DNA from 4 places in the Halobacillus sp. AWH4_228 genome. Region 2 is predicted to be linked to each of the others. Evidence: riboswitches for the same ligand, from Rfam matches in the RefSeq annotation. Region 2 holds a riboswitch; each other region holds the start of a gene.
The links. Region 2 has a riboswitch for thiamine pyrophosphate ahead of ACXADP_RS09610 (YkoF family thiamine/hydroxymethylpyrimidine-binding protein). Riboswitches for the same ligand answer to the same signal wherever they lie in the genome.

Region 1 (3,582 bases), 780 kb from region 2:
GGGGATTTGAAGACAAATACTTGGTGAACAGCCTCTTATCCAAAGAACAGCGTTATCATATACCTCTTTAAGTCCTGGAACGTTTTACTCTTGATTAACCTTATTCCAAGTTGGATAACTTCTCTTGTCAGAGGAAATCTGCGGATGTCACGAGGAGCGTTCGGTGGTGACGCCTGTGGGATCAGCACGAGCCGAAGATCCACTTGGACAGGTGATCTTCCTGTCCAAGTTAGCTGAGGCCGGGCCCACGGCAAGCATCCACCGATAAGCGGATCGTGGTCATCCACATGGCAGATAGGCAGTTGAGTGCGTCTAAACGCTTTTCAAAAGAGGAGAGGGGTGTTCAGGTATTCAAAAAGCTCTCTTCCTCGACCCACATTTTTTGTTTCCACGCCATCTCCCAGAACATATACTCCAGCTTACTCGTATGAATAAAGATCTCTTCGAGGTGAGCTTTTTCCCTTTCCGGAAGTCCGTCAGCCAGCTCGTTGATTAATTTTTTCAGTGTGGAAGCAAGCTCAGAAAATTCTTCGGACGCATACATCTCAATCCAATCGCCGTAAAACTCGTGCTTTTCTCCTTGATTTTGTTCGGCAAGGTGAAAGCCGATCACGTTGTAGCTCCATGTGCAGGCCAGCACACAGGCCGCCACCTCAGCCTCTGATCCTTGATTTGCCTTGTTCAGCATATAGCTCGTATAGGCGAGGAGGGTGGCAGAAGGTTTCGTTTCCTCCAGCTCCTCCCGGCTGATGCCGATCCGTTCCGCATAGTTCCGGTGCAGCTCCATTTCCTCACTTAAAGTGGAATGAAGCAGTTCAGAGAACATCGTCATCGTATCCAGGCTTTTCGCCTTAACGGAACCAAGAGCAAACACGCGGCAGTAATCAATCAAGTACAAATAATCCTGACGCATGAAAAATTGGAATTTCTCAAGCTCGAGCGTGCCGTCCCCAATCCCTTTGACGAATGGATGATCGAGGTAGGCCTCCCAAATCGGACGGGCACTTTCGTATAAACGGTCTGTAAACATTACGCTTCCTCCTTGTCATCTGCTTGTTGAAACCAATTGTATAAAAAAGCCATCATTGTTTTCGTATAATCCAACAGCTGTCTCCTGTCCAGCGACTCATTCACCGCATGCGCCTGATCCAGCGTGCCGGGACCGTAGAGAATGGTCGGGATGCCTGCTTCTGAGAGCCATCCTCCATCCGTCACAGTCGGAGACATGGACATTTCCGCCGGCGTACCATGGATGATTTTATGGGCTTGTTGAAGCTGCTGTACCCCTGGATGGGCAGGATCGACAGAAAAGGCGGGGAAGATTTCTCCGCGCTCCTCGATCATGGACGTTCCTCCCCATTTGAATTGAGGGGCATGGTTTTTCAGCCATGGATCGGCCTGGGCGGCAGCACGGACATGTGCTTCAATTTCTTCGATCACATCTTCATAATGCTCTTCTGGATAATAGTGCACGGTAATCCATAAAGCACAGCGGTCGGCGATAAAAGCGGCATGCCTTCCACCTTCAATGACAGCCGGATTGATTGTCGTCGATCCAGGTGGAAAGCCTGGACTCGATTTCGTCACCGCCCAGTGCTGCTCCAATTCCTGCAGCGACTGGATGATTTTCATCATTTTTTCAATTGCCCCTGCTCCGTATCTTCCTCCACCGGCATGAATGATCGAACGGCGTTCCGCGTCGTGGAAGGTTTCCGGACTTTCAATCGTAATCCATCCGGTAATGACGCCTCCCTGCCCCTGAATGGCACAGTTACTCGTATCGGCTACGATGGCTAAATCGGCATGATACCCTCTTTCTCCACAGGATTTTGTTCCTGCTTCTCCGACCTCTTCACCGACGACGGACTGCACATGAAGGTCGCCGGTCGGCTCGATTCCCGCTTCATGGAGCAGTTTGAGTGCAAACAGAACAGCCGCCATTCCACCTTTCATATCCGCCGTGCCGCGACCGTACAAGCGGTCGTCCTTCGAGGTCAGTGTAAAAGGATCATGCTCCCACGATTCCCCTTCATCCAGCGCAGCCACATCAATATGACCGTTTAAGATGAGACTTCTGCTGTGTTCCCGGTCGGTTCCTTTTTTCGTTCCGACGACAATCGGATCGCCGGGGTACAGTTCCCACGTGTCTATTTCAAAATCCATCCGGCTTAAATACTCTTCTATGTACTGTTGTGCTTCCGCCGCATTTCGGGCTGGAGGGCTTAACGTCGGAAAGGCGACCAAGTCCCCTAGAAGCTGGTGCATCTCCTCTTCCTTTTCCTCCACTCTCTGCAGCAATTCCTCTAACTGAATCATCGTACTCTCTCCTTCCATATAAAAAGCCCGCCCCTTCGAGAGAAGGAGCGGGCTTGATCATCATGTAAGAAAAGATCAATCATCGACCGCTTCACTTCCCTCCGCTGGTATGAGCCAGATCAGGTTGTAAGGGTCAAAGCTTCTGCTTTTCTCAGCCCCGTCATCAGGGCTCCCCTAGTGAAACATGCTATAAAACTGTTATTTTCATTACAACACAGGGGGCCGGAAAGGACAAGTCCCGTTTAAACGCGAAATGTAGATGGAGGACGTATAAAACAGGAGGCCATGGATGGACATCAAAAACGATGATTTAACAAGCGATGAAGTACAAGCATTCATAAAGGAACACCTTTTCAATATGACCCTGCACTCCCCGCCAGAAAGCATCCACGCATTGGATATAGAAAAATTAAAGCAGCCCGGCGTGACTTTTTGGACAGCCTGGGAAAAGGGAGAGCTGGCAGGAATGGGAGCGTTGAAAGAACTCCATCCGGCGCACGGAGAAATCAAGTCGATGAGAACGGCCTCTTCCCATTTAAGACGAGGCGTCGCCCACAGATTGCTCCAACACATCATAAATGAACCCAGCGCCCGAGGGTATACACAGCTCTTTATAGAAACCGGGTCTCAAGAGGCGTTCCATCCGGCTGTCCAGCTGTATAAGAACTTCGGGTTTGTTTTCTGTGGTCCTTTCGCCGGCTACAAGGAAGACCCGAACAGCTTATTTATGACCCTGAAACTAACGGATACTGTAATACATAGCCATGATGACCGCAACGGATAAGAGGACAGCCGCTGTCAGACTCCTCTTCAGGAAAGCAGCAGGAATTTTTTTAACGAGCGTGTAGGTGATTGGAAAAATGAAACTGATCGGTATGAGATACAAGCTTAAGAACATCGTAAAGACAGCCAATAACACAGCTAGAAGTGGTCCAATTAAAAGATACAGGCCCCACTCAATAAAAAAGCGTCCCAACGACAGCTGACTGCTTAAACGATCGGCTATCAAGGATAGGGGGAGGGCAAACACAGCATGCCCCAAATAGATGTTGACTAAATTAAAATATAAGTTTCCGACCAGGTTGCTGTAATCCGATGTGAGATAAATAGAAACCAATAAAGCTGTTACAAAACTGCTGATTAAGGCAGCAAGAATTTTCCGCATCGTACAGGCTCACTTTCATGTTGTTTTATTTATGTAGGTAAAAGAAGCGCAGGTTCCGGTTTTGGGTGGGTCTGTTCTGTTCCCGCAGGCTTCAACTTCCT
Region 2 (3,582 bases):
ATAATTCCAAGAGCGCCTTTCCGCGTCTGTTCGGGTTACGAACATTTGATGGAACTTCAATGTTCCGCTGCGATAACTCCTCCAGGGTAAATGGATAGGGAGGAGGGCAGTCTTCGTCTATGCTGTACTGCACAGCATAGGGAAGCCGGATCCCCTGATTGTGGATGGCGCGGCCCTGGTTATTGATGACTTCTTTTAACGGCCCCTTTGTAAGAATCCCGCCATCGGAGTGGAGTACAATGACATGCTTGAGAAGTTCCAGCCATCCTTCCAATCTGTGTTCGATCACAATCAAGGTGAGACTTCTAGTTTTTTTTATGGAAGTCAGAATAGTAATGAAATCACGAGCAGACTGCGGATCCAGATTAGCTGTCGGTTCATCCAGGAGAAGGATGTCCGGCTCCATCACCAGCACACAGGCAAGGGCCAGTTTCTGCTTCTGTCCGCCGGACAAGTGATGGATGAACGACGTTTTTTTATCCAGTAGATTCACCTGTGCAAGGACATCATCTATTTTGTGTTCCATCTCCTCAGCAGGTACATGAAGGTTTTCTAAACCAAAGGCGATTTCATCCTCGACGGTCAGCATACAAAATTGAGTTTCGGGGTCTTGAAAAACACTTCCAACAGTTTTAGCCAGCTCTCCCGGTTTGAAGTCGCTTGTTGAGCGTCCGTAAATGGCAGCACGCCCATTCATCTCGCCATCCAAATCCTCCGGGTAAAGCCCGTTTATACATTGGACAAGCGAGCTTTTTCCTGAACCGCTCGGGCCAAGGATGAGGGTGTCCTGTTCGTTTTCGATGGAGAGGGTGATATCCGTCAATACGGTTTTTTCATTTTCTTCATACGTAAGCGTCAGGTTTTCCAATTGTACAGCCGTCTTCATCAGGAAGCCTTCTTCTTTCTTAATTCCCGCCCGAGAGCAAAACTGGAAAGGACGCCGGTACGGGCAAGTCCGTCAGCCACGGCTTTACCCAATACTCCGGAAATCACAGCGCCGCTGACCATACGGACAATCAGCATGGCAGCGACGTATCCACCACTTAACGCAGCGTATCCAGATTGGAAATACCCCCATGCGAAACTGAAAACGGCAGCCATCACGCCGGCGAGCATGAGTACAGAAAGATGATAAGACCGGTAACGCGTCAGAGCAAACGCACTTTCCGCTCCGAATCCCTGAATCATTCCCGTTAGAATCAATAGGGGACCGGAAGCATTCCCGAGCAGAACTTCAATTGTCGCTGCGATGGTTTCAGAGAGAAAAGCTGCGCCCGGGCGGCGTAAAATATAGGCGGCAATGATGGATACGATAAACCAGATACCAAAGATAAAATCATATCCGATTGGACCAAAGAGACCTGAGAGAAGTTTTCCAACAGGCAGGAAAGCGAGATAGACGACAGCGAAAACGACGGACAAGACAGATAGAACAACGATTTCTTTGAGTTTCCAGTTTTTCATAAGATGCTCCCCCTGGAGGAAGGGCTGTTGACCGACACCGATACAGTCATGACGGTGTGAGACGACCCTGAAGCTTCTGTCTCACGGAAAACGTTTTCCAACCCTTCGAAAACCGTATGGGTATCTCCGTCAAGTCTTGTAGAATAGTGGGCGGGCGTCACTTGGATGCCCTTCGATTTCATCGCTTCAATCTGCTTGTATATTGTATCCATATAACTGTCCCCTCCCATTGGATAGAGCGAAAACTTAGCTGCTAATGGCTGGGTAATCGAGCGGGAAGTGTCTTCATTCCTCCGTTGCAGGGATTCAGCCATATACGTGTCTCCAGCCGAGTCTCCCGGGCACCCGATTGAATAAGTCGCATGAAAAGCCGCATGAACACCTTCTTTGGATACATGAAGAAGGATAGCCTTTGTCACATCAAAAATATGTTCCATCCGCCCCCGTACCGTCGTAGAGACATCATCGGTATCGAGCCATACTTTAGATGTATCCACTTCCTTTAAGCTTTCCAGAATTATACCCGCAAACTCATCACTCATCGGATGTATGGAAAACGAACATCCAGCAATTTTCGATGTACCACAAACTTGATTCATCCATCATTCCTCCTTTTTTTAAACACAAAGCTCTGTTAAAGTCTGTTGTTGTTATTTTAAACGAGTACTAAATCGTCTCCGTCTGGAATTAGGGGTCCGGCCCGTTGTTTACTCAGAGCATGGGATGGCAGAGAAAATTGTCCGCTTTCCGCGGGGAACGAAGTTTGAGGAGGCTCACGGTACCCCGTGGAAAGGGAGTCATTCCCAAGGCCGCCTCCTGCAAATCCCATGACAGAAAGGGGTGATAGGAGCTCACATGTTAAATAACAACACCAAGCAATAACAGACCCAAACACAAAAAAACTGCATCCCATGGGAATGCAGTCCGTTGATCGATGAATAAAACCTGTAAAGGCCTGATTGATAGAACGGCTGCACTTCCCCACGCTAGTATTATCTAGTTCGGGTGCCAAGGGTCGGATCATCCTCTCAGCCGCTCGCAGCAGCTCCCCTAGTGCCTCATATGTATACAGTTTTTTGTATTGACTCTATCGTAGCGGATGTTGGAATATTTGTAAATGTTTATTCTCCTTTTTATGAATACGAATGATAGAGTTCATTTTCAAAATCTTCCAATCGTGATACGCTGAAGATAATAGAATCTGTCATATCTTGAGTGGAATAAAAGAGTCGGACAATCAGAAGACAAGGGATACCATCAATGGGAAGGGGAAGACAGATATGAACACTCACATGAATCGCACAAGCAGGTGGATGAAGCGGTATGCACGTCCATTGGAAGCAGCCAGATGGGAAGCACTTTTTGAAAGAGGTCCTAAAGAAAAGGTCCTCGTATACTTGAGTGCGTTCCAAAATGAAGATGGAGGTTTTGGTCACGGAATTGAGCCGGATTTTCAACTTCCAGCTTCGTCTCCAATGGCCACATGGGCAGCTTCCCAAGTGCTTGCTGAATTGAATGTATCTTCCAAAGAGCCGCTGCTTCAACAGATGGTTTCCTACCTCCTTCGCTCATACGATCGTCAATCAGGGATGTGGCCTTCGGTTATTCCTGAAGTCAACCATTTTCCTCATGCGCCCTGGTGGTCGTGGAGGGAAGGGGTGCAGTCCAACTGGATGTTTAACCCGGGGGCGGAATTGGCCGGTTTTCTCATCGACTGCTCTCAAAGGGAAACAGAAGCCTGGAAAACGGGTGTGGCTGGAGCCGTTAAAGCTGTTGAACATTTGATGAGTGTCAGTGAGATGGATTTCCACGAATGGCAGTGTTTTCAAAATCTACTAATCTCCGTGGACAAGCATAAAGGACTCGTCCATAATCAAATGCCTTACGGGCTTGATCAGGTGCAGTCCCACCTTCTTACGTTAGGCGAGAACTGTTTCAGTCAGGATCCTTCGGAATGGGGAAGTGGGTACGGTGCGCTTCCGACTGACATAATATCGTCCCCACAGCATCCGTTGTATGCTAAATACAAACCTTTAGTTTTGGAAAACATCCGTTATTATTTGAAAACGCTGAAGGAAGAAGGCATCTGGGATATCAGCTGGGACTGGGGAGACGGAA
Region 3 (3,582 bases), 650 kb from region 2:
CCACAGGCGTCACCATCGAACACTCCACGTCGCCTTCCCTTATGCGATCTAGGATGTTTAAGTCGCGTTTGCAGGAATAGGGATCTCATCTAAAGGGACTCTTATTATTGGATGAATCCGGCTATGGAAGTAAACAGACAGAAAACAGAGACCGCATAATAAATGGAGGCACGCTTTTTGGTTGTTTCTTTTTGTTCTTCAAGGCCAAGGATAACCATAAGAATGGCAAAACCTGCGAGAGTGAAAGACAAAAGGTCTCCTGATTTATCTGTCCATAATCCGTAGCCGGACAAAAGGATGATTATGACTGATAAGAGGATTCGAATCTTTTTTAACATATGTATCCGCTCCTTATAAGTGGATGGTTCTCTTTAACTGCTGCCTTCCCTTAGAGGACATAAAACAACAAGACAAGACTGACAGCGGTAAAGCCGAAGTTTAAAATGGCATGCTTATTTTGGCGGATCAAGTGATACCTCCAGGCGTCCAGTCCGCTTTTCACTGTCCAGAACAGGATAAGAAAGAGGGATCCCGTGTAGGTGTTGGATGGATTGACATCCAACAGAAACCATCCGGCAGTGATCAAAAGCGCAGCGGGAAGGATGTTCCACGCAGAAAGGACTTTCAGTTGTGTCATTGTTTTCCTCCTCTCCGAGCCATATTTTACCTGAGATGAGCATAAAAAAACACCCGTCCTGAAAAGGGCGGGTGTTTTTAGAATGAAATGACTTGACTTGTCCTTCCCTGCAGAGGACCATTATCGTGGATATCCAGCGCTTTGGTAAGGTGGAAGAAGGAGCAGGTGTCGTTGTCTACCTCGCTTCCCTGAAGGCTTCTGCCATTGATGGAGCGATGCAGAAAGTCAAAGACGTTATTATCCGTTCTGTGTAACGGTTTATAATAAAGAGACACTATGAATATGCTCAATAGTCTTTTCTTCATGAGGGGGAGGAAATTGAAGCGGTGTGTCGAATTTGGTAAGGATTGGTTAAAAAAGGAGGTTTGTATATGTCGTATTCTTATATCATAAACGTAGAAGCGGCCATTATGAAAGAGGACCATATTCTACTTATTCAAAGGTCACCGGAAGAGGAGCACGCGGGAGGATTGTATTCGCTGCCTGGAGGGAAAATGGAGTTCAGTCCGGATTCCCTTGATGTGCTGGAAGATAACGTCCGCCGTGAAATTAAAGAGGAGATCGGCCTCACTTTGGATGGGGACCTTACCTATGTACACAGCAATACTTTTTTAATCGGGGATATCCAGGTTCTGAATATCGTGTTTTTGACTACGGATTTCACAGGAGAGCCCTATATAAAGAGTCCGGAAGAAGTGGCGGACATGGTCTGGGTCGAGCCGGGTCTAAACGAGAGTCCCGTCCCGATTCCTCCATGGACCGCCAACAGTATCCAGAAAGCCGTGGAACGGCAGTCGAAAATTTGTTTTTGACAAAAAATTCTAACGTGTTACGATGAAAGGGAATTTAATAACGAGCGATCCACTAGGGGTGCCTTCTCAAAGGCTGAGATTAAAGTGATGCTTTAAGACTCTTGGAACCTGATCTGGTTTATACCAGCGTAGGGAAGTGGCCGATACCTATACATGTCTATGAAAATAAATGTATATCAGCCACTTTTCCTATGCCGGGGAAAGTGGCTTTTTTAGTGGAAAAAATCAGTGGCGGATCGTTCAACAAAGGAGAGAGTGGATATGACATTTTCAGAAGAAATCAGAAAGGCCGTGGATGAGATTTGGGAGGGAAGTTTTCACCATCCTTTTGTCACAGGGATTGGAGAGGGAACGCTTCCTCTCGAAAAGTTCCGTTATTATGTGCTTCAGGATTCGTATTACTTGTCTCATTTTGCCCGTGTCCAGTCACTGGGAGCTGCAAAGTCTGAAGATATGGCTGTCATGGCCAATATGGCGTCTCATGCTCAAAGTACGTATGAAGCTGAGCTTGGGCTTCATGAGAATTTTTCGAAGCAGCTGGGCATTACGCAGGAAGAGCGGGAGCAGTTCAAACCGTCACCAACGGCCTATGCGTATGCGTCCCATATGTACAGAGGAGCGTATAACGGGGACTTAGGGGATGTGATTGCGACGATTCTTCCGTGCTACTGGCTGTATTATGAAGTCGGCGAACATTTGAAAGAATCGTCACCGGAAGAACCGGTCTATCAGGAATGGATTGCGGCTTACGGAGGGGATTGGTTCCGGACGCTTGTAGAAGAGCAGATCGAGCGCCTTGATGAACTGGCTGAAGCGAAAACAGATGCCGGCAGATCCCGGATGAAGGAATTGTTTATCATCAGCAGTCAGTATGAATATATGTTCTGGGAAATGGCTTACCGTATGGAGGAATGGCCGTTTGATTTAAAACAGTCGATCGCAGCCGGACGTGAATGAAACTGCACGTCATTTCCACAGGGCGGCAGTCCAGGGAGGAACTGTGCACAAGGGTGGCTGCGATTGAACCGATGATTGATTTCTTCCATCTTCGTGAAAAGCAGTGGTCCGCAAGTGAAGTGGCGGATACTGTAGATGCTTTGACAGACCTTGGGTTTCCAACCGAAAAGCTCGTCATCAATGACAGGGTGGATGTAGCCGTGGCAAAAGCAGTGCCTCACGTGCAGCTGTCCGGACACAGTCTTCCGGTCGAAGAGGTTAAGCGGGCTTTTCCTTTTTTAAACGCCGGGTGTTCGGTCCATTCTGTAGAAGAAGCTGTCACTGCAGAAAAACGGGGAGCAGATTTTATTTTGTTCGGACATGTCTTTGAGACAGCATCCAAGCCTGGATCGGCGGGACGCGGGCTCGAGGCTCTGCAGAGGGTCACACAGGCAGTCTCGCTGCCTGTCACCGCGATAGGGGGATTGACACCGGAAAATGTCAGCCGTCTTCAGCCCTTTGGAGCGTCGGGAGCGGCTGTACTATCCGGCATTCTATTAGCAGACGATGCGGAAAAGGCGGTCCGCCGTTATCAATACCGACTGGGAAGGAGATGGAGGGATGTTTTATGACGCAATTGTTGTGGGTGGTGGAGTGATTGGGAATTCTATTGCGTATCAGCTGGTTAAGCGGCAGAAAAAAGTCCTCGTCATCGACCGGGGGAAAACTGGACAGAAAGCATCAAGCGCCGCCGCCGGCATGCTTGGGGCTCAGTCCGAATGGAAAGGGGACGATCCGCTTTTTCAAATGGCGAGAACGAGCCGGGCGATGTTTCCTTCTCTTGCAGCTGAATTGAAAGAACTCAGCGGGGTGGATATCGGACTCCAGCAGAAAGGGTTGTATAAAATTGCCCTTACGAATGAGGAAAAGGAAGCGTGGAAGCAGCTGGGGAAATCGCAGGAAGCGGTCGGTGAAACAGCCCGGTGGATCGATCGTGATGAAATGCGTGATACAGAGCCGTCTCTTTCCGACAGGATTACAGGAGCATTATACCTGCCGGAAGACGGACAGGTAGACGCACCAAAGCTGACAAAAGCGTATGCGGCTTCGGCCGCAGCGCTCGGCGCGGATTTCCTGGAACACACGGACGTCACCGGTTTGGTGGAAGAAAACGGTCGGATCATTGGAGTCAACACC
Region 4 (3,582 bases), 1.4 Mb from region 2:
CCCGCTGTCCGGAGGCGGCCTTTTATCCGGGATCGGATTCGTTTTGAAAAAGATGGATCCTGCTGTTTCAGTCACCGGGGTGACGATGGAACGAAGTGCCGTCATGCAGGCCAGTCTGAAAAAAGGGGCGGTCGTTAGGCTGGAAGAAGAGGATACCCTGGCCGATAGTCTGCTGGGTGGCATTGGTGAGGATAACCGTTATACATTTTCTATGACCCGGTCGTTGATGGATAAAGGTGTGCTTTTACAGGAAGACCGTATTAAAGAAGGATTATACAGTCTCCTTGATCATCATAAAATTATCGTAGAGGGTGCAGCCGCTGTTGGAGCCGGCTATCTCCTTGATCAGCCGATTTTGGAAGGGCCTGTGGTCTTGATCATTACGGGAAACAATGTAGATACAGATACGGTTCGAACGTGGATGGACAACTGAAAAAGGGGGAGTGGGGATGGGTGTACCTGTGGAAGAGGTATTGAAGCTGCCGATGTTAGAGAAAGCGAACGTGCAGACGCCTGTTTATGAGCGTGATGTGGAGTGGATCTCTGTCATAGAGACGCCTGTCGAAAATTTTGTGAGAAACAATGAATTTGTTCTCAGCACGGGAGTGGGATGCGGGGAGGATATCCCGGCCCTGGAGGCCTACGTGAAGGATGTCATCCGGTCAGATGCTTCCATTCTGGCTTTTGCCACCGGCCGTCATTTGTTTAAAATCCCTGATCGTATCATTGCTCTAGCTGAACAACATGAGCTCGTGCTTGTGGAAATCCCCTGGGAAGTACGGTTTGCGGATATTATTCAAGGCGTGCTGCAGTTAATCAATGATGAGAAACAGAAGATTCACAGGCATGTCGAAGGGATCCGTCAGGAATTGATCAATTGCGTGCTGAATGGGAAGGGACTTCAGGAAATCACGACCATCCTCTATCAATACACAGGGCTGCCCAATGCCATCAGTGACCATTTGAAGCACATCCGGGCCAATCAGCATTTTGATTCTTCCCTGATTGAAGCGTTGAACGGGCGTAAAGAAGCGGTTGTTTCTTTAATTGAGCATCCTTTCCGTGTGGAGCACCCGCTTACACATTTTATAGAAGCTTATCAAATCGGTGAAGAATGCTGTTATCAGCTTACGATTCTATCCAACTATAAGAAACAGGGATATTTGTTGTTTCAGCCGGAAAAGGACCAAGAGGTAACAACAGAGATGATGACGATTCTTGAGCACACGCTGACCGCCTGTGCCCTTTATTTCGTGAAGGAAAATGCCATCGAAATGACAGAAATCCGTCTCAAGGATAACTTTCTTTTGGAACTGGCGAAGCAGGAGCAGCGCATGGACAAGCAGCTGTTGTCGAAAGCCAGGCTTCTCGGCTATGATCTTGAGAAACCTTACGTCTGCTTTGTCGGAGAGGTTCTGTTCCATCAGCCGGCAAGCCGTTCAGTAGGAAACGATGGACAGCTTCCCTCTTCTTCTTCTCTACAGAGCCGCAACTATTACATACAGAAGGAGGCCGCTTATGCCGGGCACATGGTGGGACGGCAGGTGATGACGACCTTTGATGAAGAGAAAGTCATCATCTTTCTGGAGGCGGATAAAGCAGGCAGTGAGGAAGCAGCGAATCAATTTCTGGACCTTGTCGAAAGGCGTTTGTTCGAGCTGCTGGCTGGTGTCACGATCCAATGGGGGATTTCGTGTCATAAAGACGGGTATCAAGTATTCCATCACAGCTATGAGGAAGCGCGGACAGCCCTGCAGATGGGAGAGCAGCAGAACGAGGCCGGGGGCCGGACATTCTTTAAGGAGACAAGGATGAACAGGCTTTTGATGGCCTTATCCCATAAAAAGGAAATCGAGGATATTGTTCAGGATACTCTCCAGCCCCTGATTGATTATGATCAGAAAAGGCAGGCGGAGCTTCTTCATACATTTATGGTTTATAACAAGTACAACAGCAATGTCAGCCAGACATCGAGAGCACTGAATCTGCACCGGCAGTCCCTTCTGCACCGGCTGAGGAATATTGAACAGCTGACGGGGTTGTCCTTATTGAACGCGGATGATTTATTTTTACTGGAGCTGAGTGTGCGGCTGTGGCTCCTGAAAAAAGTAGAGAAGCCCGGGCCGCAGTGAACGGAAGTCTTTTTGCCTGGCTGCATGAGGCAGGAGATGATGACAGATTCAACCAGTTTTGTTATGATGGATGCAAGTGAATAGATTTCAAAACTACTAGGGGAGCCTGAAGAGGCTGAGAGGAAAGCATGGACGCTTTCTGACTCTTACGTACCTGATCTGGTTAATACCAGCGGAGGGAAGTAGTCACATGATCGTCATTGATCGACTTCTTCTATCAAAACCAGGTCCCCGGTGGACCTGGTTTTTTATTTTATTCCCAGGAAGGAGCTGACTGATGAATAAAACCAGAATTCTTACATTCATGGCCGTCCTTGTGGCCGTAGGTACACTAGGCTCGCAGTTTTTATGGTTTCCCGCTGGAGCAGCCAAAGCCTACCCTGTCCAGCACGCCGTCAATGTCATGGCAGCCGTAATGCTCGGTCCGATTCCAGCGGTGGCGGTCGCTTTTGTCATCGGCCTGCTGCGTTTTCTGCTGGGACTCGGGACGATTCTGGCTTTTCCCGGAGGTATGTTCGGGGCGTTTTTTGCCGGTGTATTTTATAAGGTTTATGCACGGAAGCTTTCTGCAGCAGCAGGAGAAGTGCTGGGCACAGGTGTGATTGGTGCTCTGGCCGCCGTTCCCTTCGCCAGCTGGTTCATGGGAAGCTCAGCAGCGGTCTTTGCATTTCTTCCGTCGTTTCTAGTGAGTAGTCTGTCAGGAGCGGTCATTGCTGTGTTCCTTTTATCAAGAGTGAAGGTGGAAAGCCCGCTCCCGCAGTCCTGATGAAATCCAATTGAAAAGAATGATTGATAGGAAAGGAAGTGGTTCAATGAAACCCGCATGTGTATTAACAATTGCCGGTACGGATCCAAGTGGAGGAGCCGGCATCCAGGCCGATTTGAAAACATTCCAGGAATTGAAAAGCTATGGTATGAGTGTGGTGACTTCGGTTGTCGCCCAAAATACGACAGGAGTCAAAGATGTGCATCATCTCCCTGACTCCTTCATCCGTGAGCAGCTGTTTGCGGTAAGTGATGATATGCCGGTGCACGCTGTGAAGACAGGGATGATTGCCAATAAGGAAATGATGCAGGTCATTAAAGACTGGATGCAGACCATTGATGCTCCGTATATTATGGACCCTGTCATGATTGCTCAAAGTGGAGATCCGCTTGTAGAGCAGGAAGAACAGATCTATTTAAAAAGGCATCTTGTACCAGAATCGACGCTTGTCACCCCCAATATTCCGGAAACAGAAACCCTTCTCAATCGAAGGATCCATCATGAAGAGGATATGAAGGAAGCAGCTGTGGAAATTGTAGAACAGCTGGGAGCCGGTGCTGCGCTTGTAAAAGGCGGCCATTTAAAAGGGAAAGCGGTCGACTTTCTATATGACGGATATGAGCTGCACACCTTCGAAGAAGAACGGATTGATTCAGCGAATACCCATGGCACAGGCTGCACGTA

Region 1: another riboswitch for thiamine pyrophosphate. It lies ahead of ACXADP_RS05500 (acetylornithine deacetylase); the one in region 2 lies ahead of ACXADP_RS09610 (YkoF family thiamine/hydroxymethylpyrimidine-binding protein).
Region 3: another riboswitch for thiamine pyrophosphate. It lies ahead of tenA (thiaminase II); the one in region 2 lies ahead of ACXADP_RS09610 (YkoF family thiamine/hydroxymethylpyrimidine-binding protein).
Region 4: another riboswitch for thiamine pyrophosphate. It lies ahead of thiW (energy coupling factor transporter S component ThiW); the one in region 2 lies ahead of ACXADP_RS09610 (YkoF family thiamine/hydroxymethylpyrimidine-binding protein).

Annotation. Positions count from the first base shown of each region.
Region 1 is NZ_JBSWTE010000001.1:1,127,643-1,131,224, reverse strand. Features, by position in the region: gene tenA (thiaminase II) at 344-1,030, opposite strand; gene ACXADP_RS05500 (acetylornithine deacetylase) at 1,030-2,316, opposite strand; TPP riboswitch at 2,396-2,502, opposite strand; gene ACXADP_RS05495 (GNAT family N-acetyltransferase) at 2,606-3,100, shown strand; gene ACXADP_RS05490 (hypothetical protein) at 3,056-3,481, opposite strand.
Region 2 is NZ_JBSWTE010000001.1:1,907,342-1,910,923, forward strand. Features, by position in the region: gene ACXADP_RS09600 (ABC transporter ATP-binding protein) at 1-886, opposite strand, end outside; gene ACXADP_RS09605 (ECF transporter S component) at 886-1,464, opposite strand; gene ACXADP_RS09610 (YkoF family thiamine/hydroxymethylpyrimidine-binding protein) at 1,461-2,063, opposite strand; TPP riboswitch at 2,426-2,526, opposite strand; gene ACXADP_RS09615 (hypothetical protein) at 2,745-3,582, shown strand, end outside.
Region 3 is NZ_JBSWTE010000001.1:2,552,990-2,556,571, reverse strand. Features, by position in the region: gene ACXADP_RS13060 (hypothetical protein) at 105-338, opposite strand; gene ACXADP_RS13055 (hypothetical protein) at 389-637, opposite strand; gene ACXADP_RS13050 (hypothetical protein) at 730-891, shown strand; gene ACXADP_RS13045 (NUDIX domain-containing protein) at 1,009-1,449, shown strand; TPP riboswitch at 1,494-1,601, shown strand; gene tenA (thiaminase II) at 1,711-2,406, shown strand; gene tenI (thiazole tautomerase TenI) at 2,403-3,017, shown strand; gene thiO (glycine oxidase ThiO) at 3,007-3,582, shown strand, end outside.
Region 4 is NZ_JBSWTE010000001.1:533,092-536,673, forward strand. Features, by position in the region: gene ACXADP_RS02720 (pyridoxal-phosphate dependent enzyme) at 1-433, shown strand, start outside; gene ACXADP_RS02725 (PucR family transcriptional regulator) at 450-2,132, shown strand; TPP riboswitch at 2,221-2,330, shown strand; gene thiW (energy coupling factor transporter S component ThiW) at 2,410-2,898, shown strand; gene thiD (bifunctional hydroxymethylpyrimidine kinase/phosphomethylpyrimidine kinase) at 2,945-3,582, shown strand, end outside.